Regions from separate parts of the Kocuria sp. CPCC 205231 genome, predicted to be linked through region 1. Evidence: riboswitches for the same ligand, from Rfam matches in the RefSeq annotation. Region 1 holds a riboswitch; each other region holds the start of a gene.
The links. A riboswitch is a leader RNA that binds a small molecule or an ion and turns the genes downstream of it on or off. The one in region 1 is predicted to bind S-adenosylmethionine.

Region 1 (5,590 bases):
GCCGCCGGCGCCGCCGGCGGCGCCGGCGGCGCAGCCGACCGGGCGGAAAGGACCGGTCAGGCGGTGAGCGCGCGCTCGAGGTCCTCCAACTGGTCCTCGACGTCCTCGATGCCCACCGAGAGCCGCACCAGGTCCACGGGCACGGCCAGCGCAGTGCCCTTCACGGAGGCGTGCGTCATCTCCGAGGGGTAGCAGATCAGGGACTCCACCCCGCCCAGGCTCACCGACAGCGAGTACAGCCGGGTGCCCTCCGCCACCGCCCGGGCCGCGGCCTCCCCGCCGGTCAGCCGGAAGGAGACCATGCCGCCGAACCCGCGCATCTGCGCGGCGGCGAGCGCGTGGCCGGGGTGCCCGGGCAGCCCGGGGTAGAGCACCTGCGCGACCTCGGGGCGCTCCAGGAGCCACTCGGCGATCCGCTGCGCGTTGTCCTGGTGGCGCTCCATCCGCAGGCTCAGGGTCTTGAGCCCGCGGGCGGCCAGGTAGCTGTCCTGGGGGCCCGCCACGGCGCCGGCGGCGAACTGCTGGAAGCCGACCGCCTCGGCGAGCGGGGCCCCGCGCCACTGGGCCGTGCCCACGACCACGGCGCCGCCGAGCACGTCCGAGTGCCCCCCGATGTACTTCGTGGTGGAGTGCACCACGGCGTGCGCGCCGAGCTCGAGGGGGGTCTGCAGGTACGGGGACGCGAAGGTGTTGTCGACGACGAGCAGCGCCCCGGCGTCCCGGGCCAGCTGCGCCCACGCCGCGACGTCGGCGATGCCGAGCAGCGGGTTGGACGGCGTCTCGAGCCACAGCACCTTCGTGGCGCCGGGGCGCACGGCCGCCCGGACGGCGTCGAGGTCCGTGATCTCCACGGGCGTGTGCCCGATGTCCCACGGGGCGAGGACCCGGGTGATCAGCCGGTTGGTGCCGCCGTAGCCGTCGGCGCCGAGCACGATGTGGTCGCCCGGGCGCAGCACGGCGCGCAGCAGGGCGTCCTCTGCCGCGATCCCCGAGGCGAACGCGAACCCCCGCTCGCCGCGCTCCAGGGCCGCGAGCTGCTCCTCGAAGCCGCTGCGGGTGGGGTTGGAGCCGCGGCTGTACTCGTGCCCGGCGCGCAGCACGTTGATCCCGTCCTGGGCGAACGTGGAGGTCTGGTAGATCGGCGGGATGACCGCCCCGGTCAGCGGGTCGGGCTCCTGGCCGGCGTGGACGGCGGTGGTCGTGAAGCCCCGGTGGCGGGTGCGGGTCTCGGTGGGGGACGTCATGGCGGGGCTCACTTCCGGGTGGTCTGGACGGCGGTGACGACGGTGTCGAGGGCCTGGCCGAGGTCGGCCACGAGGTCCTGGGGGGACTCGAGGCCGATCGAGAGCCGGATCGTGGTCTCGGCGATCCCGCCGGCCCGGCGCTGCTCGGGGGTCAGGCGGCAGTGGGTCATGGCCGCCGGGTGGGCCACGAGGCTGCGGGTGTCCCCGATGTTGGCGACCAGCTTGAACAGCCGGAGCGCGTCGATGAACGGGCCCACGGCGCCGTCCGGGGCGGCGAGGTCGAAGGAGAACACGGAGCCGGTCCCGCGCGGGAAGTCCCGGGCCGCGATCCCGGCGCCGGGGTCCCCGGGCACGCCGGGGTGGTGGACGCGGGCGACGGCGGGGTGCCCGGCCAGGAACTCGGCCACCGCCAGCGCCGAGGCCGTGTGGCGGGCCACGCGCAGGTCGAGGGTCTCGGTGCCCTGCAGGATCTGGCTGGCGTTGAACGGGGAGAGCGTGGTGCCGAGGTCGTGCACGTACTTCGCCCGGACCAGGTGCAGGTAGGGGCTGGCGGCGGCGCACTTGTCGACGAGGCTGAGTCCGCCCCAGCGGGCGCGGGCCTGGGTGAACTGCGGCCACTTGTCCGGCCGGGCGGACCAGTCGAAGGTCCCGCCGTCCACGACCGCCCCGGCGAGCGCGTTGCCGTGCCCGCCCAGGAACTTGGTGGCCGAGTGCACCACGATGTCCGCGCCCTTCTCCAGCGGCCGGTACAGGGCCGGGGACGCGAGGGTGTTGTCGACGACGACGGGCACGCCGGCGGTCCGGGCGACGTCGGCGATCCCGGGCAGGTCCGGGAGGGTGGCCAGCGGGTTGCCGATGGACTCGAGCAGGAACGCGCGGGTGTCGGGGCGCACGGCCGCGGCCCACGCCCCCGGGGCGGTGGGGTCCACGAAGGAGACCTCGATGCCGTAGTCAGCGAAGGAGTCGGTGAGCAGGTCCACCGTGCCCCCGTAGAGCTTCTCGGAGGCCACGAGATGCTTCCCGGCGCCCTGGCCGAGCAGGGCCAGCAGCGCCACGGCCACGGCGGACTGGCCCGAGCCGGTCGCCACGGCGCCCGCGCCGCCCTCGAGGTCGCTGATCCGCTGCTCGAGCACGGCCACCGTGGGGTTGCCGGTGCGCGTGTAGGTGAAGCCTGCCCGGGTCTGGGCGAACATCTGCCGGGCCGCCTCGTAGTCCGGGAACTCGAAGGCCGCGGTCTGGTAGATCGGCACCGTCAGGGTGCGCTGGACGACCTGGTCGTGGGTGCCGGCGTGGATCTGCCGGGTCGCGAGGTCGTGGTCGGTCACGGGGATGGACATGGCGCTGCTCCTGTGCCTTGCTCTTACCCGCACCGGTCATCCGCGCGGGCCCGGTGGGCACGCCGCGGAAGATGCAGGCCGCTTCCTCATCCGAACCACCCAATGAGCATGGGGTTGGTGCGTGACCAAGTCGGAGCTTGGCGGTCACGTCTCGTGAAGCTGGAACAACACTATGCGCAGAGGTAGTGGGTGTCCCTCCGCGTCGGAAGATGACGACCGTGACGGTTCGTGACGCCGGCCGTGCGCGCCGGGCCCGGCGCGGGGCCGGCGCGTCAGGCCCGGGTGTCGATGTCCTCGAAGATCAGGAACGTCTGGGTGTCCACCACGCCGGGCAGCTGCTGGACGTGCTCGAAGATCACCTGCCGCAGGTGCACGGTGTCCACGGCCCGCACGAGGAGCATGACGTCGAAGTTCCCGCCCACCAGGGCGATGTGGTGCACGGCGGGGATCGCCTGGAGCTGGGCGCACAGCTCCCGCCAGGTGTTCTGCTGGAGCTTGAGCGTCACGTACGCGGAGGCCTGCAGGCCCGCCCGGACCGGGTCGATCACGGTGCTGAAGCGCAGGATCACCCCCTCGTCCCGGAGCCGGTTGATCCGGGCGTAGGCGTGGGCGCGGGAGACGTGCACGGCCGCGGCGATCGCCGTCACGGACTGCCTCGCTTCCCGGGACAGCTCCGCGAGGATCTTCCGGTCGGTCTCGTCCAGCGGCACGGGGGTCGAGGGCACGGCGGGCTCCTTCGGGGCGGGTCGGGCGCGGGGCCCGGAACGTGTCGGACGAATGCGTGTGCTCCACGCCACACTAGAACATTTCGTCCACGCGCGGTGCACTGTCCGTCTCAGACTTCTGCATTTTCCCCGCTCTGTGGATACGAACCATGCCCGGTTCCCATACTGGGGAGACAGAGCCGCACCACCTTCCTGCCCTCCCCGGACCGCGGCCGCACCGGGGACCGACCGAGGGGACACCATGAGCCAGACCGTCGAGACCCCCGAGGACCCGATCCTCCGGGCCTCCCAGAGCTTCGGCATCACACCGGAGCAGTACATGCTCCCGGCCCGCGGCGAGATCCGCATGGTCGACCCGAGCGGGCGGCTGCTCGCCCCCGAGGAGCAGGGCACCGGCCCCGGCCACGAGTACCCGCTGCCGGCCCCGGACGTCCTGCTGGGCGCCTACGAGAAGCTGGTGGTCGGGCGGCGGGTCAACGACCAGAACTCCGCGCTGGTCCGCCAGGGCCGGATGGCCGTCTACCCGTCCAGCCACGGCCAGGAGGCCTGCCAGGTGGCGGCCGCCCTGTGCCTCGAGGAGGGCGACTGGCTGTTCCCCACCTACCGGGACACCGTGGCGGTCATGACCAAGGGCGTGGACCCGATGCAGGTCATGGCGATCTTCCGCGGCGAGTGGCACAGCGGCTACGACCCGCACGAGCACCACGTGGGCATCCAGTCGACCCCGCTCACCACCCAGCTGCTGCACGCGGTGGGCGTGGCCCACGCCGCCAAGCTGCGCGGCGAGGACACCGTGGTCCTGGCGATGTGCGGGGACGGCGCCACCAGCGAGGGCGACTTCCACGAGGCCCTGAACTTCGCGGCCGTGTTCAAGCTGCCGGTCGTGTTCTTCGTGCAGAACAACGGCTACGCGATCTCCGTGCCCCTGTCCCAGCAGTCCGCGGCCCCGAGCCTCGCCCACAAGGCGGTCGGCTACGGCATGGCCGGCGAGCGCGTGGACGGCAACGACCTTGTGGCGCTGCTCGCCACCCTGCGGCGCGCCGTGGACCTGGCCCGCTCCGAGTCCGAGCCCCTCCTCGTGGAGGCGCACACCTACCGCATGCAGGCGCACACCAACGCCGACGACGCCACCCGCTACCGGGACGACGCCGAGGTGCAGGAGTGGATCGCCAAGGACCCGGTGACCCGGATGCGCGCCTACCTCGGCGCCGAGGGCGTGCTCGACGACGCGGCGGAGCAGCGCATCGCCGCCGCCGCCGAGGACGTCGCCTCGGCCCTGCGCGACGGCATGAACGCCGACGTGGAGATCGACCCGCTCGAGCTGTTCCGCCACGTCTACACCGAGCAGACCCCGCAGCTCGCCGAGCAGGAGCAGTTCCTGACCGCCGAGCTCGCCCGAGAGGAGACCGGACAGTGAGCACCCTGCACGCCCCCGCCCCGGCCGGCGAGGCCCCGGCGGTCAAGCCCGCCACCTTCGCCCAGGCGCTCAACACCGCCCTGGCCGACGCGCTGGCCGCCGACCCCGCCGTCGTCGTCTTCGGCGAGGACGTCGGCACCCTCGGCGGCGTCTTCCGCATCACCGACGGGCTGACGAAGCGCTTCGGCCGCACCCGGTGCTTCGACACCCCGCTGGCCGAGTCCGGGATCGCCGGCATGGCCGTGGGCATGGCGATGAACCGGATGCGCCCCGTCATCGAGATGCAGTTCGACGCCTTCGCCTACCCTGCCTTCGAGCAGGTCGCCTCGCACATCGCGAAGATGCACAACCGCACCCGCGGCGCCGTGCGCCTGCCGATCGTCATCCGGATCCCCTACGCCGGCGGCATCGGCGGCGTGGAGCACCACTGCGACTCCTCCGAGGCCTACTACGCCCACACCCCCGGGCTGAAGGTGTTCACCCCCGCCACGGTCGAGGACGCCTACCTCATGCTGCGCGAGGCGATCGACTCGGACGACCCCGTCGTGTTCTTCGAGCCCAAGAAGCTCTACTGGTCCAAGGCCCCCGTGGACCTGGCCGAACTGAGGGACCGCTACGAGAACGGGGCGCCCGAGCGCCGGGAGGGCCGCGCCGTCGTCGCCCGCGCCGGCGAGGACGCCACGCTGCTGGCCTACGGGCCGTCCGTGCCGACCGCCGTGGCGGCCGCCGCGGCCGCCGCCGCCGAGGGGCGCTCGCTCGAGGTCGTGGACCTGCGCAGCATCGTCCCGTTCGACGACGAGACGGTCGCCGCGTCGGTGCGGAAGACCGGGCGCGTGGTGGTCGTGGCCGAGGCGCCGGGCTTCGCGT
Region 2 (5,590 bases), on a different contig from region 1:
AGCACCCGGGTGTCGTTGAGGCTCGTGACCGCGAGGACCGGGGGGTAGGGCAGCGGCCGGACGTTCTCGTAGGGGGAGTAGTCGCGCATGTACCCGTAGACGTGCGCGTCCTCGATGGGGTTGCCCCACTCCTCCCACTCCAGGGCCGTGAGCGGCAGGGACGGGTCGAGGATGGAGGTCAGCGGGTCCACGAACGGCACCGCCGCCAGCGCGCCGCAGTACCGCTCCGGGGCGAGGTTGAGCACCGCGCCCACCAGCAGGCCGCCGGCGGAGCCCCCCATCACCAGGATCCGCCGCTCGTCGACGTCCGGCCGGGCGGCGAGGTGGTCGGTGACCGCCACGTAGTCGGTGAACGTGTTCGTCTTGTGCAGCTTCTTGCCGTGCTCGTACCAAGTCCGTCCCAGCTCCCCGCCGCCGCGCACGTGGGCCACGGCCCAGACCACGCCGCGGTCCAGCAGGGACAGCCGGGAGACCGAGAACGCGGGGTCGGTGCTGTGCTCGTAGGAGCCGTAGGCGTACTGCAGCACCGGTGCCGGCACGGAGGGGTCGAGGTCGGCGCGGCGGACCAGGGAGACGGGGATGCGGGTCCCGTCGGCCGCGGTGGCCCAGTCCCGCTCCACCGCGTAGTCGGCGGGGTCGTAGCCGCCGAGCACCGTGGCCTCGCGCCGCAGCAGCGGCTCGGCGGGCAGTGCGCCGTCGTCCCCGGTGGCGCCCGCCACGAAGAGGTCGTAGACGCGCGGGGGCGTCGTGAAGGACGTGTAGGACAGGCGCACCACGGGGGCGTCGTGCTCCGCGGCGGAGACGCTCGCGGTGTAGAGCTCCTCGGCGAAGGCCGGTTCCACGGGGGCGGCCTGGGCGTCAGTGCCCAGCCCGGCGAGCGGGAGCAGCCGGACCCGCAGCGTGGTGTCCGCCCGGACGGAGACCACCAGGTGCGTGGCCGTCACGGCGCAGCCGTTGACGCGGACGGTGTCCGAGGCCGGCACGACGTCGCGCAGGGCCACCTCCGCGACCGGACGGCCGAGGTCGGCCGGGTCCATGAGGGAGATCTGGGAGTTCGGGGCCTCGTGGTCGTGGGTCAGCAGGATCTGCTCCCGCCCGTCCAGCAGCAGGGGCTCCGCCTCGTAGAGCACCCGGTCGGTGCGGGGCAGCACCACCCGCAGCGGCGCCGCCGGGTCCGCGACCGGCTGGATGAGCTGCTCCGAGAACTCGGAGCACATGGCCTCCACCACGATCCAGCGCCGGTCCGCGGACAGGCCCGCCCCGAGCCACAGGCCGGGGTCGGTCTCCTCGTGGACGACGACGTCCTCGGCCACCGGGGTGCCCAGCTCGTGCCGGCGCAGCTGGTGGGGGCGCCAGGACTCGTCCACCACCGTGTAGTACACGGCGTGCGCGTCCGGGGTGAGGAAGGACCCGTAGAACGTCCCGGGGATCTCGTCGGCGAGCAGCGCCCCCGTGGTGAGGTCCCGGACCCGCAGGGTGAAGCGCTCGTCGCCGGTGACGTCCTCGGCCCAGGCCAGCAGCTCCCCGTCCTCGGAGACGTCGAAGCTGCCCAGGGAGTAGAACTCGTGCTTCGCGGCCTCCGCGTTGGCGTCGAGGAGCACCTGCTCCCCGGCCATGGGGGTGCCGGGCTCGACGACGGGCGGGGTCCAGTCCGCGAGCACGTCACCGGTGGTCACGGCCGGGACCCGGCAGAACACCTGGTGCGCGCCGCCCTCCACGGTGCGGGCGAAGTACCACCAGGCGCCGCGCCGGCTGGGCACGGACAGGTCGGTCTCCTGGGTGCGGTCCTTGATCTCCCCGAAGATCGTCTCCCGCAGACCCGTGAGGTGGGCGGTGGCGGCCTCCGCGTACTCGTTCTCCGCGGTGAGGTGGGCCAGCACCTCGGGGGAGTCCTTGTCCCGCATCCACTCGTACGGGTCGGAGAACACGTGGCCGTGGAAGGCGCGCTCGACGGGCTGCTGGCGGATCTGCGGGGGAAGGACAGTCATGGTCCCCATCCTAGGGAAGACGCCCCGGCTGGGGAGGGGGCGGTCCGGGCGGGCCCGGGGGGCCCGGCGCGGGCTGCGCAGGGCGGCCGGCGGGCCGGTGCCAGAATGGCCGCATGAGCACCCCCGCCCACCTCGCCCCGCGACCGCCCGCCTTCGGCTCCACCCGCGCCGACCTGTGGCTGCAGGTGCTCCTCGTGCTCGGGGTGTCCCTGGGCGCCTCGGCCCTCTGGGCCGCGCTGTCCCTCGCCGAGCACCTGGCGCGCGGACCGCTGTCCGAGGCGCAGGCCACGATGAACCCGCCGCTGAGCCCGCAGCCCCTCATCGACCTGCTGCGCCAGCTCACCGGGATCGCCCTGGACCTGGTGCCGGTGCTGCTCGCGCTCTACCTGCTCGCCGGCTCCGCCGGGGCGCTGGGCACGGTCCGCCGGCGGATCGGCCTCGACGCCCGGATGCCCCTCCCGGACCTGGGCCTCGGCACCGTGCTCTTCCTGCTCATGGGCCTGGGCACGCTGGCGCTCTACGGCGCCGGCCGGGCCCTGGGCGTCACCGCGGAGGTGACCACGTCCGGGCTCGCCGCGCACTGGTGGACGGTGCCCGTGCTGCTGCTCTCGGCCGTGCGCCACGCCCTGGTCGAGGAGGTCGTGGTGGTCGCGTTCCTGACCGACCGGCTGACCCGCATCGGGTGGAGCTGGCCCGTGGTGCTGGTGGTCACGGCCCTGTTCCGCGGCAGCTACCACCTCTACCAGGGGATCGGGCCCTTCCTCGGCAACGTGGTGATGGGCCTCGTCTTCGCGGAGCTCTACCGGCGCACCGGCCGGGTGATGCCCCTCGTCGTCGCGCACTTCCTGCTGGACGCCGTCGGCTTCCTCGGGGCAGCCCGGCTCCTGGGCTGAGACCCGCCCCGCGGGGCGCGGCCCAGCCGCCGGGCACTGCGGGCCCGGTCGCGGACCAGGCCGGCCTCAGATGGTGACGGCGCCGTCCGGGGTGCTGAACGAGACGGAGAGCACCCCGGGGGTGCCGTCCGGATAGCGCCAGTCGACCTCGAGGTCCTCGAGCGCGGTCTCGACGGGGGCGCCCAGCCACTCGGCGACCCGTTCCGGGGCACCGGCGATGGTCATCCCCGCGAGCCCGACGTCCGTGATCCGCGCCTGGGACGGGTGCATCTCCGGGGCGGAGTCGAAGTGGATCATGAACGGCAGCTGCGGATCGGCGATCAGGCCCTTGACGCCGATCTGGTGCCACTCGAGGCACCGGCCGTCCGGGAAGACCCGGTGGCCGGGCACGGAGCGGCGCCCCAGGCGCTGCTCGAAGGGGGCGAGGTCCTCGACCTCCACGACCCAGCCCAGCCAGCCGCCGCCGGCGGCGGACCGGGCCCGCACGGCCTGCCCGAAGGGGGCCTTCTCCGCCGCCGGGTGCTGGAGGACCTCGACGACCTCCACGTACTGGTGGTTCGTGAGCGGCAGGATCATGTTGCGGGTGCCGAAACGGGGGTGCACCCCGCCCTTGACCGGTTCGATCCCGAGCTGGTCGGCGATGCGCTCGGTGGTGGTCTCCAGGCCCTCCGGGCGGCAGGCGTAGGACACGTGGTCGACTCTCATGGGCACATCGTGGCACCCTGTGAGTTTCGTCTCCAAATCGGTCCGCGACGCGCCGGGCACCGTGCGGGCGGCACCCCGGCCGGGGCGTCACGCCCGACCCCGGCTTGACGCCGTGCGGGCCTGATCCGGAGAATGCTGTCCAGGTCATGAGCGCCAGCGTCCAAGCCCCAGCTAGCTGGCCGGCAACCCTCCACCGCGGTGGGGTGCCCTGGGTGAAGACCAGGCTCCTCGCGTCCGGCGAGCGAGCAAGCGCGGGTCCCCGGCGCCCGGCCGTTCCCGGCCGCACCGCCTCGGCCGGGACGGGACCCCTGAGATCCACAAGGAGTCCCACGGCATGTCCGATCTCCCCGCCTCCAGCACCGACGCCTCCGCCGCCCGCACCGACGCGGCCGAGCGCCCCACCCCCGAGAACCCCGGGGGCTGGGCCTTCGAGACCCGGCAGATCCACGCGGGGCAGAGCCCCGACCCGGTCACCGGCTCGCGCGCCCTGCCGATCCACCAGACCACGTCCTTCGTCTTCCCCGACGCCCAGGCCGCCGCCGACCGCTTCGCGCTCGCCGAGCTCGGCCCGATCTACACGCGGATCGGCAACCCGACCACGGAGGTCGTGGAGAACCGGATCGCCGCCCTGGAAGGCGGCGTGGGCGCCCTCATGCTCAGCGCGGGGCAGTCGGCGACGACGTTCGCCGTGCTCAACGTCGCCGGCGCGGGAGACCACCTCGTGGCCAGCCCCAGCCTGTACGGCGGGACCTACAACCTCTTCAAGTTCACACTGCCCAAGCTCGGCATCGAGACCACCTTCGTCTCCGACCCCGACGACCCCGAGGCGTGGCGGCAGGCGGTCCGGCCGAACACGAAGGCCTTCTTCGCCGAGACGATCCCGAACCCGCGCAACGACGTCCTCGACATCGAGACGGTCTCCGGGATCGCCCACGACCACGAGGTCCCGCTCATCGTGGACAACACCGTGGCGACCCCCTACCTCGTCCAGCCCCTGCGCTGGGGCGCGGACGTCGTGGTGCACTCGGCCACCAAGTTCCTCGGCGGGCACGGCACGGCCATCGGCGGCGTGATCGTGGACTCCGGGGCCTTCGACTACGGCCGCTACCCGGACCGCTTCCCCGGCTTCAACCAGCCGGACGAGTCCTACGGCGGCCTCGTCTACGCCGAGGCCCTGGGCGCGGAGGGGCCCTTCGGCGTCAACCTGTCCTACATCCTCAAGGCCAGGGTGCAGCTGCTGCGCGACCTCGGCTCGGCGATCTCCCCGTTCAACGCGTTCCTCATCGAGCAGGGCATCGAGACGCTGTCCCTGCGGATGGAGCGGCACGTGGCCAACGCCGGGACGGTGGCCCGCTGGCTCGAGGCCCGCGAGGACGTGCGCTCGGTGTCCTGGGCCGGGCTGGAGTCCTCCCCGTGGCACGAGCGGGCGCAGAAGTACGCGCCCCGGGGCGCCGGGTCGATCCTGGGCTTCGTCCTCGACGGCGGCCGGGAGGCCGGGGCCGCCTTCGTGGACGCCCTGACCCTGCACTCGAACGTCGCCAACATCGGCGACGTGCGCTCCCTCGTGATCCACCCCGCGTCCACCACGCACAGCCAGCTCCTGCCCGAGGAGCAGCTGGCCGCCGGCGTGGAGCCCGGCTTCGTGCGCCTGTCCGTGGGCCTGGAGCACATCGACGACATCCTGGCGGACCTGGAGCAGGGCTTCGCCGCGGCCGCGGCCGCGCAGGGAGGACAGGAGTGACCGTGACGGTCGTGAGGGGCTCCGGCGCCGGGACCGCCGTCCGCGAGGACGGCGTGCCGCGGGTCGCCGGGATCGGCGAGCTCGAGCTCGAGTCGGGCTTCCGGCTGCCCGACGTCCGGATCGCCTACGAGACGTGGGGGACGCTCGCCCCGGACGCCTCCAACGCGGTGCTCGTCGAGCACGCCCTCACCGGGGACACCCACGTGGCGGCCGGCCGGGCCCGCCCCGGCGCCCCCGAGGCCGAGCGGCGCGCCGCCGAGAGC
Region 3 (5,590 bases), on a different contig from region 1:
CTCCTCGCCCTGGTACGGTCCCGCCGCCAGGGAGTTCGCGGGCGGCACGGCCCCGCTCTCCGGGAGAGCGGTGACGGCCGCTGCCGCGAGCAGGGACACCGAGGCGACCGCCCCGGCACCCACCGCCGCCAGACGACGACGGGTGCCGGGAGTTGTCGGTCCGGGCGCGCGGTGGGCCGCAGCCTGCCGCGCACCCGGACCGTGCCTGTCAGGACCGCTCACTACCGGCGGTTCCCCGCGAGCACCCGGCGGGCACCGTACGCCGCGCCGATCAGCCCGAGCGCACCGGCGGCCGCGAGGCCGGCGGTCAGCATCGTGCGCTGCTCCTGGGCCGCGAGGCCGGACTGGCCGCCCGGCACGGCCTCGGGCGCCTGCTCCATGCCCTCCAGGGTCTGGACGGCGAGGTCCAGGTTCCCGGCCTCGAGGGAGCCCCACGCGTACACGATGTTGTGGGTGCCCTCGGCGAGCTCGAGATCGGCGGGGCCGATGACGGGCTCGGTGGTGCCCGCGGCGGCCACGGACGCCGAGACCGTGCCGGCGTCGACCGGGAGGGTCTCCTCGTTCGGGTTCTCGAGCCCGGTGATGATCGCCTGGTCGCCCGCGAGGACGTCCACGGCCGGGGCCGCGGCCACGTGCCGGACGGTCAGGTGCGACTTCCCGGCCTCGATCTCGGACATGTCGTTGGTGAACAGGGCGGCCGTGGGGTTGCCCTCGGCGTCGAGGTGGGCCGCGGCCGTGTAGCTCATCCCGGTCTGCAGGTCGGCGGTGACGGGACCGATGATCGGCTCCGAGGCGTCGGCGGCGTCGGGGGCCGTGATGGCCAGGTCGTAGCTGCCGGCGGGCAGCTCCAGCGGGCCGGCCAGGGTGCCCGGCTCGAAGTCGTCGAGGGTGAGCTCACCGTTGACGTAGACGTCCACGACGGTGTCGGGGACGCCGTGGAGCACGGAGAGCTCGGCGTGCTCGGCGGCGAACGCCGGGCTCATGCTGAGGGCACCGGCACCGAGGCCGAGGACTGCTGCGGCGGAAAGGGTCTTGCGCATGGTAACTGCTCCTTGAACGGGCTCCCTGGCGGAAGCGGAATCGACCTTGCACCCGTACTACCGCCGTTGACCCCTCCGTGGATGCAGCAGGTCACATTTTTTCCGGGAAGTTTTTCCGGGCCCGTTCCGCACCACCATGAAGAGGGCGGCGCCGTGGCCCGCGCGGCGATCCCGCTGCTCCGGGCCTCCGGACGGGGAGCGATCGTCAACGTGGCCTCCGAGGCGGCCCTGCGCGGCTCCGCCGCGGGCGCGGCCTACACCGCCTCCGAGCACGCCGTGGCCGGGCTGACGAAGAGCACCGCCCTCACGCACGCCGCGGACGGCATCCGCACCAACGCGGTCGCCCCCGGTGCCACGGCCACGGCAGAGCAGGTCGCCGCCGTCATCGCCTTCCTCGCGAGCGACGACGCCTCCAACGTCAACGGCGTGATCATGCCCTCGGACGGCGGCTGGTCCGCGGTGTGACGCACCGCGCGGGGTCCTTGCCCCCGCGCGGTGCGCGGCTCACTCCTCCTCGAGCGTGGAGACCTCCTGCGGCTCGTCGAGGACGACCTCCTGGTCCTGCTCCACGAGGTCGTCGGGGTTCGCCTCGAGGGAGGACGCCTCCGAGCGGTCGGGCGCGTGCACCGGAGCCTCCTCGTCCTGGTCGTCGAGATCCTGCTGATCGGCGTCGATCGACTGCTCGAGCCGGTCGGCCTCGTCGTACTCGGGTACGTCGCTCATGACTGCCTCCTGCGTCGTGGGACCTGCGGGACCACCGGCCGTGGGGCCGGTCGTGTGCCTCCGACCCTACTCGTCGGGTCGTCTGTTCCCAGCCCCCTGGTGGTCGGATAACGTGGTCTGCACCACAGGAAGCACCGCTCAACAGCAGGAGTTGTCGATCATGACGAGCCGATTCCACCGCTACGCCGAACTGTTCAAGAGCAAGGGCCCCTGGTGCACCGTGTACACGGACATCAGCACCGGCACCGTCGACTCGCTGCACGCCATCGACGTGCTTCCGGAGAACATCTGCCGAGAGCTGGAGCGCCAGGGTGCGAGCAAGGCCGACCTCGCCGCGGTGGAGGCCGCCGTGCGCCCGGCCGAGGGCGTGCCGGACCCGGTGTGCCGGTACCTGCTGGTGCGCGGAGGCACCGTGGAGATCGACGAGGTCCTCCCCGGGCCCCGGGCCGGCAGCGGTGTCGTCCAGGTGGAGGACGTCCCCGATCTCACTCCCCTGTTCCGGCACCGCCCGGACGACTTCCCGTACGTGGTCGCCGAGGTGGGCCGGGACGGCGGCGAGATCTGCCTCCAGCACGCCAGCCGCGTCCGGGCCGCGGACGAGCAGCAGATCGAGGGCGAGACCGAGCACCTGAAGAAGTTCCCCGGGGGCGGCTGGTCGCAGGGGCGCTGGCAGCGGCACACGGAGGACGTGTGGCGGCGCAACACCGAGCAGGTGGCCGAGCAGATCGACAAGGTCGTGGCCGAGAGCGGGGCCCAGCTCGTCGTCCTGGCCGGGGACCTGCGGGCCCGGGGCCTGGTCGAGGAGCAGCTGTCCAAGGCGAGCCGGGGGATGCTGAGCGTCGTGGACGCCAACACCCGGGCGGAGGGCAGCAAGTCCGCCGACTTCGACCACCAGGTCGAGGAGCGCGTGGCGGAGGTCGTGGCGCACCGCCAGCAGGCGCTGCTCGAGCGGCTCGCCGAGCAGCAGGGACGCGCGGACCCCACCGCCGTCTCGGGGATGGCGCCCGTGGTCTCCGCCCTGCAGCAGGCCCAGGCGGAGACGCTGCTGATCGACGACACCCACCTGGACACGGAGCAGCAGCTCATCGCCCTGGACGCCGAGCCGTGGATCGCCCTGGAGGAGTCGGAGGCCGTGGGCGCCGGCGTGCTGGGCCGGGTCTCCGCCGACGCCGCGCTGGTGCGCGCCGCGGTGCTGACCGACGGCCGCCCCGTCTTCGTGCCGCCGGGGGCGCTGCCCCACGGCACGGACGTCGCGGCCCTGCTGCGCTGGAGCGCCGCACCGGCGTCCTGACCCGGCACGGACGAGGGGCCCCCGCACGCGGGGGCCCCTCGTCCGTGCCCTGCCCCGTGCTCTCGGCGGAGCCGCGGGGTCAGGGGACGGGGGTCAGAGGGCCAGCTGGCGGGCGGGGGTGTCCGCGGCGGAGGGCCTGCCCGCGTAGGCGCCCCGGAACGCGGCGGCGGGGTGGGTGCCGAGCACCTTGGTCTGCCCCTTGCCGTAGAGGTTCTCGCGCAGCGTGGTGCCCTCGTAGCCGGTGCGGTAGCGGCCGCGCTTCTGCAGCTCCGGCACGACCCACTCCACGAAGTCCTCGAACGAGCCCGGGGACACGTGGTAGGCGAGGTTGATGCCGTCCAGCCCGCCCTCGTCGATCCACCGCTCGAGCTCGTCGGCCACGGTCTGCGGGGACCCGACGATCGGCACGCCCATGCCGCCCATCGAGATGTGCTTGGCGACCTCCTTGATCGTCCACTTCTTGTGCGGGTCGGCCGTGGTGAAGGGGGTCAGGAAGGACTGGATCGAGTCGGTCTTGATGTACTCCAGGACGTCGTTCTCGTCGTAGCGGCCCAGGTCCAGCCCGGACCAGCCGCCCACGAGGCCCAGCGCGCCGTCGGTGTCCGCGTACCGCTCGTAGTCGCGGCGCTTCTGCTCGGCCTTCGCGTCGGTCTCGTCGACGATCACGTGCAGCATGGCGAAGATCTTGAGGTCGTCCCGGTCCCGCCCGCCGGCCTCCGCCTCGTCGCGCAGCTTGTCGGTCACCACCCGGGTCAGGTCCGGGCGGATGCCGCCCACGAACACCGCCTCCGCGTGGCGGCCGGCGAACGCCCGCCCGCGGGAGGAGGCCCCGGCCTGGAAGATCAGCGGCGTGCGCTGCGGGGACGGCTCGGTCAGCCCGATGCCGGGGACGTCGAAGTACCTGCCGTGGTGCTGGATCGGGTGGACGAGCGCCGGGTCGGCGAAGACCCCGTTGACCCGGTCGCGCCGGACCGCGCCGTCCTCCCAGGAGCCCTCCCAGAGCTTGTAGCAGACCTCCATGAACTCCTCGGCGATCTCGTAGCGCTCGTCGTGGGAGATCTGCTCCGTCAGCCCGTGGTTCTCGGCGGCCGACTTCAGGTAGGACGTCACCACGTTGAAGCCCATCCGGCCCTTCGTGAGGTGGTCGAGGGTCGCGAACTTCCGGGCGAGCGGGTACGGCTGCTCGTAGGTGATCGCGCTCGTCACGCCGAAGCCGAGGTGCTTCGTCACGGCCGCCATCGCGGAGATCTGCATGAAGGGGTCGTTGACCGGGATCTGGGTGGCGTCCCGGATCACCGGGGCCGCGGAGTTCTGGTAGACGTCGTAGTACCCGACGACGTCCGCGAGGAACAGCGCGTCGAAGAGCCCCTTCTCCAGGACCTGGGCGACGTCCGTCCAGTACTCGATCGTGTTGTACTCGTCCGCCCGGGAGCGGGGGTGCTTCCACAGACCGGGGGCCTGGTGGCCCACGCAGGTCATGTCGAAGGCGTTCAGGGCGATGCGCTTGCTCATGGGGTGTTCCTCCCGGGTCGATGCCGACCCGCGCCCGTGCGTCGTGGAGACCTGCCCGCGGGTCCGACGCACTGGTGGGCGCCGTACTTGCCGCGGAGCACGTGCACCGCGGCCCGATGTTCATCTGGGGCACCCCGCTACGGGAGAGGGTTGCCGCCCGACCAGCCAGAGCTTCGTGTCGGGACTCGTCATCGTCGTCGGGGGACAGCTTAGCGGGTGGCCCCTGACCGGGTGCAACCCCTGTGCGGTCCCGCCGCACGGGGACGGTCCCGGCCCGCATCGGGCCTGCGCCCACCCGGTTCGGGCGGCTCCGCCGGGTCGCTCAGCCGGGTCGTTCAGCCGGGCGGGGCGAGCGGCGGGGTCCGGCCCGGGTCCAGGGTCCAGCCCCGCCGGAGCAGGGACCGGAGCTCGATCAGGGGGCAGGTGTCCATGACCACGTCGAGGCCGGCCCGCTCCGCCCGGGCGGCGGCGTCCTCGTCGACGACGCCCAGCTGCAGCCACACCGCGGCGGCGCCCACGGCGATGGCCTGGTCCACCACCGCGCCGACGCGGCGGGAGTTCACGAAGCAGTCCACCACGTCGATCGGCCCCGGGACCTCGGCGAGCGTGCGGTGGCCGGGCTCGCCGTGCACCGGCTCGCCCTTCGGGTTGACCGGGACGATCGTCATGCCGAGGTCGTCCCGGATCCGCTTCGCCACCGAGTGCGCCGGACGGGCCGTGTTGCCGGTCAACCCCACCACGGCCCACCGGCCGGGCCGTGCCATGAGGCGGTCGATGACGGCGGGGTCGTTGCGGCTCATGCCCCCAGCCTGGCACGGAACCCGTTCCCCCTCCTTCTTCCTCCGCGGGATTGCACGTGTCGGCGACCTCGCGGAGGGGGGAGGGTCAGGAGAAGAGCGGCAGGAGGTCCGCGTGCGCGCCCAGCTCCGCACGCTCCTGGGCGGTCAGCTCCGCCCGGCCGGTGCCCACGCGGGCGAAGTGCTCGTCGCTCCAGTGCTCGAGCGGTTCCCGCTCCCACAGGTCG
Region 4 (5,590 bases), on a different contig from region 1:
GAGGCCCTCGACCGGCTGGCCGCCGGCCGCACGACCCTGACCATCGCGCACCGGCTCTCCACGGTCGAGAACGCCGACCAGGTCGTGGTGCTCGAGGGCGGACGCATCGTCGAGCGGGGCGCGCCGCGGGAGCTGCGCGCGGCCGGCGGCCCGTTCGCCCGGCTGGCCGCCCGGACCGGCCCGGCCGGCGGCGCCGGCCCGCGCCCCGGCGCCGCCTCCTGACCCGCGGGAGCCCGCGTGACCACGGACGTCCGTGGTCACGCGGGCTCCCGCGGGCCGGCCGGTGCGCCCGGGGTCAGCCGCGGGTGCCGTGCTGGACGATCAGCGGCCGGCCGGCGGGCTGCGCCACCCGCTCGCGCGCCGTCCGGGCCGCCGCCACGAGGTGCTCCAGCGACGCCCTCGTCTCCTCGTAGCCGCGGGTCTTCAGGCCGCAGTCCGGGTTGACCCACAGGGTCCGCGCCGGGACGTGCTCGAGGGCCCGCTCGAGCAGCTGCTCGATCTCCTCCTGGGAGGGCACGCGCGGGGAGTGGATGTCCCACACGCCCGGCCCGATGCCCCGGGAGAAGCCGGCGGCCTCGAGGTCGGTCAGCACCTCCATCCGGGACCGGGCCGCCTCGATGCTCGTGACGTCGGCGTCCAGGCCGTCGATCGCCCCCACCACCTCGCCGAACTCCGAGTAGCACAGGTGGGTGTGGATCTGGGTCTCGTCCCGCACCCCCGAGGTGGCCAGGCGGAACGCGTCCACCGACCAGCCGAGGTAGGCGGGCTGGTCCGCGCGGCGCAGCGGCAGCAGCTCCCGCAGCGCCGGCTCGTCCACCTGGATGATCCCGATCCCGGCGGCCTCGAGGTCCGCGACCTCGTCCCGCAGCGCGAGCGCCACCTGGTTCGCCGTCTCGCCGAGCGGCTGGTCGTCGCGCACGAAGGACCACGCGAGGATCGTCACCGGGCCAGTCAGCATGCCCTTGACCGGCTTGTCGGTGAGGGACTGGGCGTGGCCGATCCACGGCACCGTGAACGCCTCGCCGCGCAGGCCCGGACCCTCCCGGCTGACGTCGCCCCACAGGATCGACGGGCGGGTGCAGCGGGAGCCGTAGGACTGGACCCAGCCGTGGACGGTGGTCGCGAAGCCGTCGAGGTGCTCGGCGAAGTACTGGACCATGTCGTTGCGCTCCGGCTCGCCGTGCACCAGCACGTCCAGGCCCAGCTCCTCCTGCAGCCGCACGACCCGCTCGATCTCCTCCCGCAGGAAGGCGTCGTACTGCGCGTCCGTCAGGGCGCCGGCGCGGTGCCGGGCGCGGGCGGCACGGACCTCGGCGGTCTGGGGGAAGGATCCGATCGTGGTGGTGGGCAGCGGGGGCAGGGGGCCGGAGGCCGTGAAGGCCCGGCCGTCCTGGGCGCTCCGGCGGACCTCCGCGGCAGACCGTCCGATGTCCGCGGCGGTCAGCGACCCGGCGCGCTCGCGCACGGCCGCGTCCCGGACCCCTGCGGCGTCCTGCCGGGTGCGGCGGGCCTCGGCGGCCTCGGCCAGCTCCGGCGCGACCGCCTCCGTCCCGGCGGCGAGACCGCGGGCCAGGGTGACGATCTCGCCGACCTTCTGGTCGGCGAAGGCGAGCCAGCTCCGCAGCTGCGGGTCCAGCCGGGTCTCCTCGGCCACGTCGTGCGGGACGTGGAACAGGGACGTGGAGGAGGCCACGGACACCTGGGCGCCCCCGCGGGCCAGCTCCGCGAGCTGGTCGAGCCGGCCGGCCAGGTCGGCCCGCCACACGTTGTGCCCGTCCACGGCGCCGGCCACGAGCACGGCGGAGTCCTCGCCCCGGAAGAGCTCCAGCTCCTCGGCGGTGGGGGCGGCGCCCTTGACGAGGTCGAGGTGCAGGGCCTCCACCCCGGAGCAGGCCAGCGGGTGCAGCAGCGGCCCGGGGGAGCCGTAGGACGTGGTGACGAACAGCTGCGGGCGCCCGGTCACGGCGGTCAGGCCCGTGTAGGCGTCCCACACGGACGAGGCGAGCTGCTCGCCGGGGACGTCCTGGTCCGCCACGAGGGCCGGCTCCTCCAGCTGCACCCAGTCCGCGCCGGCGGCGGCGAGCTCCTGGAGCAGCCGCGCGTACACGGGCAGCAGCTCGGGGAGCCGCTGCAGCGGGTCGAAGCCCGCGGGGGCGTCGTCGTCGGCCTTGGCGAGGAGGAGGAAGGACACCGGGCCCACGAGGACCGGGCGGACGGTGAAGCCGTGTGCGGCGGCGCGGCGGACGTCGGCCACGAGCCGGTCGGCGGTGGCGCGGAGCGGGGTCTCCGGGCCGATCTCGGGCACGAGGTAGTGGTAGTTGGTGTCGAACCACTTGGTCAGCTCGAGGGGAGCGCGCCCGGCGTCGCCGCGGGCCAGCACGAAGCTCGCGTCGAGGCCGAGCCGGCCCTCGGCGTCGGCGAGATCGGCGAAGCGGGCCGGCACCGCCCCGAGGGCCACGGTGGTGTCCAGGACCTGGTCGTAGAGGGGGAACGCCGCGGGCAGGGACGAGTCCCGGGCGCCGAGGCCCAGCTCCACGAGCCGGCGGTGGGTCGCCAGCTGCAGGTCGGCGGCCGCAGACTCGAGCTCCTCGCGGGTCGAGCGCCCGGCCCAGTAGGCCTCCAGGGCCTTCTTCAGCTCGCGGCGGCGGCCGATCCGGGGGTAGCCGGTGATGGTGGCGGCGGGGAACGGGACAGTGGTCATGGTGGTCTCCTGAAGGGGTGTCGAGGGGTCGTGCGGAACGGTGGGTGGGCGCGTGCTCAGGCGGGGAGCAGAAGGTCCTCGAGCGCGACGGGCACGTGCGGGACGCGCGGGAGGTCCACGTGCTCCAGCAGGTCGAGCGCGGCCCCGTGCTCGTTGAAGGTGTAGAGGTGCAGCCCGGGGGCGCCGGCGTCCAGGGCGGCGCGGGCCAGCCGCGCCGCGAAGGCCACGCCGGCGCGGTGCCGCTCGGCAGGACCGGGCGCGTCCTCCAGCGCGGCGGCCAGGCCCGGGTGGGGCGCCAGGCCCGCCAGCCGGCACAGCGTCCGGAGCCGCCGCGGGTCGGTGACCGGCATGATCCCCGGGACGATCGGGATCGTCACCCCGGCCGCCCGCGCCGCCGCGACCAGGCGCTCGTAGCGCTGCGGGCGGAAGTAGACCTGCGTGATCGCGAAGTCCGCCCCGGAGCGCTGCTTGGCCAGCAGCACCTCGACGTCGTGCCGGAAGGACGGCGACTCCGGGTGCCGGGTCGGGTAGGCGGCCACGCCCACGGCGAGCCGGCCGGCCGCCAGGGCCGCGGTGTGGCGCTGCTCGACCTCGCGCACGAGCTCCACGAGCTCGCCGGCGTGCCGCAGCTCGCCCGGCTCGGCCCCCGGGTCGAGGTCGCCGCGCAGGGCCAGGACGCCCCGGACGCCGCGGCGGACCAGTGCGGCCACGGTCTGCTCCAGCTCGGCCCGAGTGCTGCCGACGCACGTCAGGTGGGCCAGGGGCCGCAGGCTCGTGCGCGCCAGGAGGTGGTCGAGCAGGGCGAGCGAGCTGTCCCGGCGCTGCTCGTCCCCGCTGTACGTCACCGAGACGTGGTCGGGACGGGTGGGCTCGAGCTCCTCGATGGTCCGCAGCAGCGTGTCGGCGCTCGCCGCGCTGCGCGGCGGATAGAGCTCGTAGGACAGGGACGGCGGCGCCGGCCGGGCGGTCGGGCGTGGTGTCACGTTCTTCCTCCAAGGGTCACCCCGAGGGAGGGCAGCAGCCGTCCCGGAGTGGACCCGGGAGGCTGCGACAGCTCCATCGGTCCTGGCGGGAGCACCGTTCCGCGCACCCCGTGGCGGGGGCGCGGATGGTTGCTGCGGCGTCGACGAGCCAGGTCTCTCGGCCGCTCTGGATAGATGCAGGACCCATTCCAGCGGCTGCCCCGCCGCGCTGCCAAGTGCGGGCGCCCAGAAGACGCCGGTGCGCCGACTGTGACGACCGCGGCGTCACAGGACGCAACACCGACGCGCGACGACGCACCGGCGACGACGCACCGGCGGCGAGGCCCATGAGGAGCGCAGGTCCGGGGCCGTCACGATCCGGTCTCGGGTCTTGCCGGGCCGGGGCGGGCGGCCTAGTCTTTGACAACCAACAGGTTGATCAAGGAATCAGTTGACAAACACCGTGGATCCCGGCGACGACGAGCTCGACAGGGCCTTCCTGGCCCTGGCCGACCCGGTCCGCCGCCGCATCGTCGCCCGGCTCAGCCGCGGACCGGCCACGGTCACCGAACTGGCGGAACCCTTCGCGATCTCCCTCCAGGCGGTCTCGAAGCACATCCAGGTCCTCGAGCAGGCGCAGCTCGTCACGCGCACCCGTGACGCCCAGCGCCGGCCCGTCCACCTGGACCCCGCACGGCTCGAGGCGCTCACCGCGTGGATCGACCGGTACCGGCTGGTCCGGGAGGAGCAGTTCCGCCGCCTCGACGCCGTGCTCGACACCCGAGCCGCGGACCGCGGCCAGCACACCCAGGACTGAACCATGGGACACGCACTGCACCTGACCGTCCCCGACGGCCTGCCCTTCATCGACTTCGAGCGCGAGTTCGACCACCCCGTGGCCGACGTCTTCCGCGCCCACGCCGACCCCGAGCTGTTCCGGCAGTGGATCGGGCCGCGCGGGCTGCGGACCCGGATCGACGGCTTCGAGTTCCGCCCCGGCGGCGCCTACCGGTTCGTCCAGCGCGGCGAGGACAGCACCGAGGAGTACGCCTTCCGCGGCGTCTTCCACACGGTGCGCGAGAACGAGCTCGTGGTCCAGACCTTCGAGTACGAGGACTGGCCCGACGCCGTGGACCTGGAGTACCTGCATTTCGAGGACCTGGGCGACGGCCGGTGCCGGCTGCGCGGGCACACCGTCCACGCGTCCCAGGAGGCCCGCGACGGGATGGTCGGATCCGGCATGGAGAAGGGCGTGGCCGAGGGCTACGAGCGGCTCGAGGAGCTGCTGGGCGGGCGGACCGCGCAGGGCGGGGTCTGACCGTGGACTGGACGCTCGAGGTGGTGCTGGTGCCGGTGCGCGACGTCGACCGGGCCGTGGAGTTCTACCGGGACCAGGTCGGCTTCCACCTCGACCACCACACCACCACCGAGCAGATGGACATCGCCCAGCTGACCCCGCCCGGGTCCGGCTGCTCGATCGTGGTGGGCAACCTCCCCGCCCACCGGGAGATGGCCCCCGGATCCCTGCGCGGGCTCCAGCTGGTGGTCGCGGACGCCCGGGCGGCCCGCGAGGAGCTGCTGTCCCGGGGCGTGGAGGTGAGCGGGATCACGGTGCTCGACGAGCGGGACGGCGGCACCGTCTTCGGCTTCAGCGACCCCGACGGCAACTCGTGGGCGGTCCAGGAGCTGCGGGTCCGCGCCGAGCGCCCGCTGATCCCGCCGGAGCACCGCCTCTGACACCGTCACCGGCGCCGGCGACGGCCGCGCACCGCGGCATGTCCTGTGCCCGTGGCCCCGGCGGAGCCGCGGCTCCGCCGGATCAGTCCTGCGGGGCGTGCTCGGCCCGGCGGCCGAGCACCTTCGAGGCCAGGGCGATGAGCGCCACCAGCCCGGCCGTGAGCAGGAGCTGGCCCCGCACGGCGCCGTC

Region 2: linked by a shared signal. The riboswitch ahead of RF640_RS05520 (bifunctional o-acetylhomoserine/o-acetylserine sulfhydrylase) and the one ahead of RF640_RS15185 (O-acetylhomoserine aminocarboxypropyltransferase/cysteine synthase family protein) in region 1 are both predicted to bind S-adenosylmethionine.
Region 3: linked by a shared signal. The riboswitch ahead of RF640_RS08635 (LLM class flavin-dependent oxidoreductase) and the one ahead of RF640_RS15185 (O-acetylhomoserine aminocarboxypropyltransferase/cysteine synthase family protein) in region 1 are both predicted to bind S-adenosylmethionine.
Region 4: linked by a shared signal. The riboswitch ahead of RF640_RS07200 (methylenetetrahydrofolate reductase) and the one ahead of RF640_RS15185 (O-acetylhomoserine aminocarboxypropyltransferase/cysteine synthase family protein) in region 1 are both predicted to bind S-adenosylmethionine.

What each region holds. Positions count from the first base shown of each region.
Region 1 is NZ_JAVKPP010000015.1:70,518-76,107, reverse strand. It holds gene RF640_RS15190 (cystathionine gamma-synthase) at 57-1,244, opposite strand; gene RF640_RS15185 (O-acetylhomoserine aminocarboxypropyltransferase/cysteine synthase family protein) at 1,253-2,581, opposite strand; SAM riboswitch class IV at 2,619-2,740, opposite strand; gene RF640_RS15180 (Lrp/AsnC family transcriptional regulator) at 2,854-3,306, opposite strand; gene RF640_RS15175 (thiamine pyrophosphate-dependent enzyme) at 3,548-4,723, shown strand; gene RF640_RS15170 (alpha-ketoacid dehydrogenase subunit beta) at 4,729-5,590, shown strand, end outside.
Region 2 is NZ_JAVKPP010000004.1:192,381-197,970, forward strand. It holds gene RF640_RS05505 (S9 family peptidase) at 1-1,988, opposite strand, end outside; gene RF640_RS05510 (CPBP family intramembrane glutamic endopeptidase) at 2,102-2,881, shown strand; gene RF640_RS05515 (VOC family protein) at 2,948-3,586, opposite strand; SAM riboswitch class IV at 3,729-3,844, shown strand; gene RF640_RS05520 (bifunctional o-acetylhomoserine/o-acetylserine sulfhydrylase) at 3,921-5,327, shown strand; gene RF640_RS05525 (homoserine O-acetyltransferase) at 5,324-5,590, shown strand, end outside.
Region 3 is NZ_JAVKPP010000006.1:249,100-254,689, forward strand. It holds gene RF640_RS08610 (class F sortase) at 1-123, opposite strand, end outside; gene RF640_RS08615 (DUF4397 domain-containing protein) at 222-1,040, opposite strand; gene RF640_RS08620 (SDR family oxidoreductase) at 1,194-1,505, shown strand; gene RF640_RS08625 (hypothetical protein) at 1,545-1,763, opposite strand; gene RF640_RS08630 (Vms1/Ankzf1 family peptidyl-tRNA hydrolase) at 1,924-3,054, shown strand; gene RF640_RS08635 (LLM class flavin-dependent oxidoreductase) at 3,148-4,566, opposite strand; SAM riboswitch class IV at 4,645-4,759, opposite strand; gene RF640_RS08640 (CoA-binding protein) at 4,902-5,366, opposite strand; gene RF640_RS08645 (maleylpyruvate isomerase N-terminal domain-containing protein) at 5,452-5,590, opposite strand, start outside.
Region 4 is NZ_JAVKPP010000005.1:229,383-234,972, forward strand. It holds gene RF640_RS07190 (ABC transporter ATP-binding protein) at 1-222, shown strand, start outside; gene metE (5-methyltetrahydropteroyltriglutamate--homocysteine S-methyltransferase) at 296-2,701, opposite strand; gene RF640_RS07200 (methylenetetrahydrofolate reductase) at 2,758-3,684, opposite strand; SAM riboswitch class I at 3,755-3,861, opposite strand; gene RF640_RS07205 (helix-turn-helix transcriptional regulator) at 4,127-4,480, shown strand; gene RF640_RS07210 (SRPBCC family protein) at 4,484-4,981, shown strand; gene RF640_RS07215 (VOC family protein) at 4,984-5,400, shown strand; gene RF640_RS07220 (amino acid permease) at 5,483-5,590, opposite strand, start outside.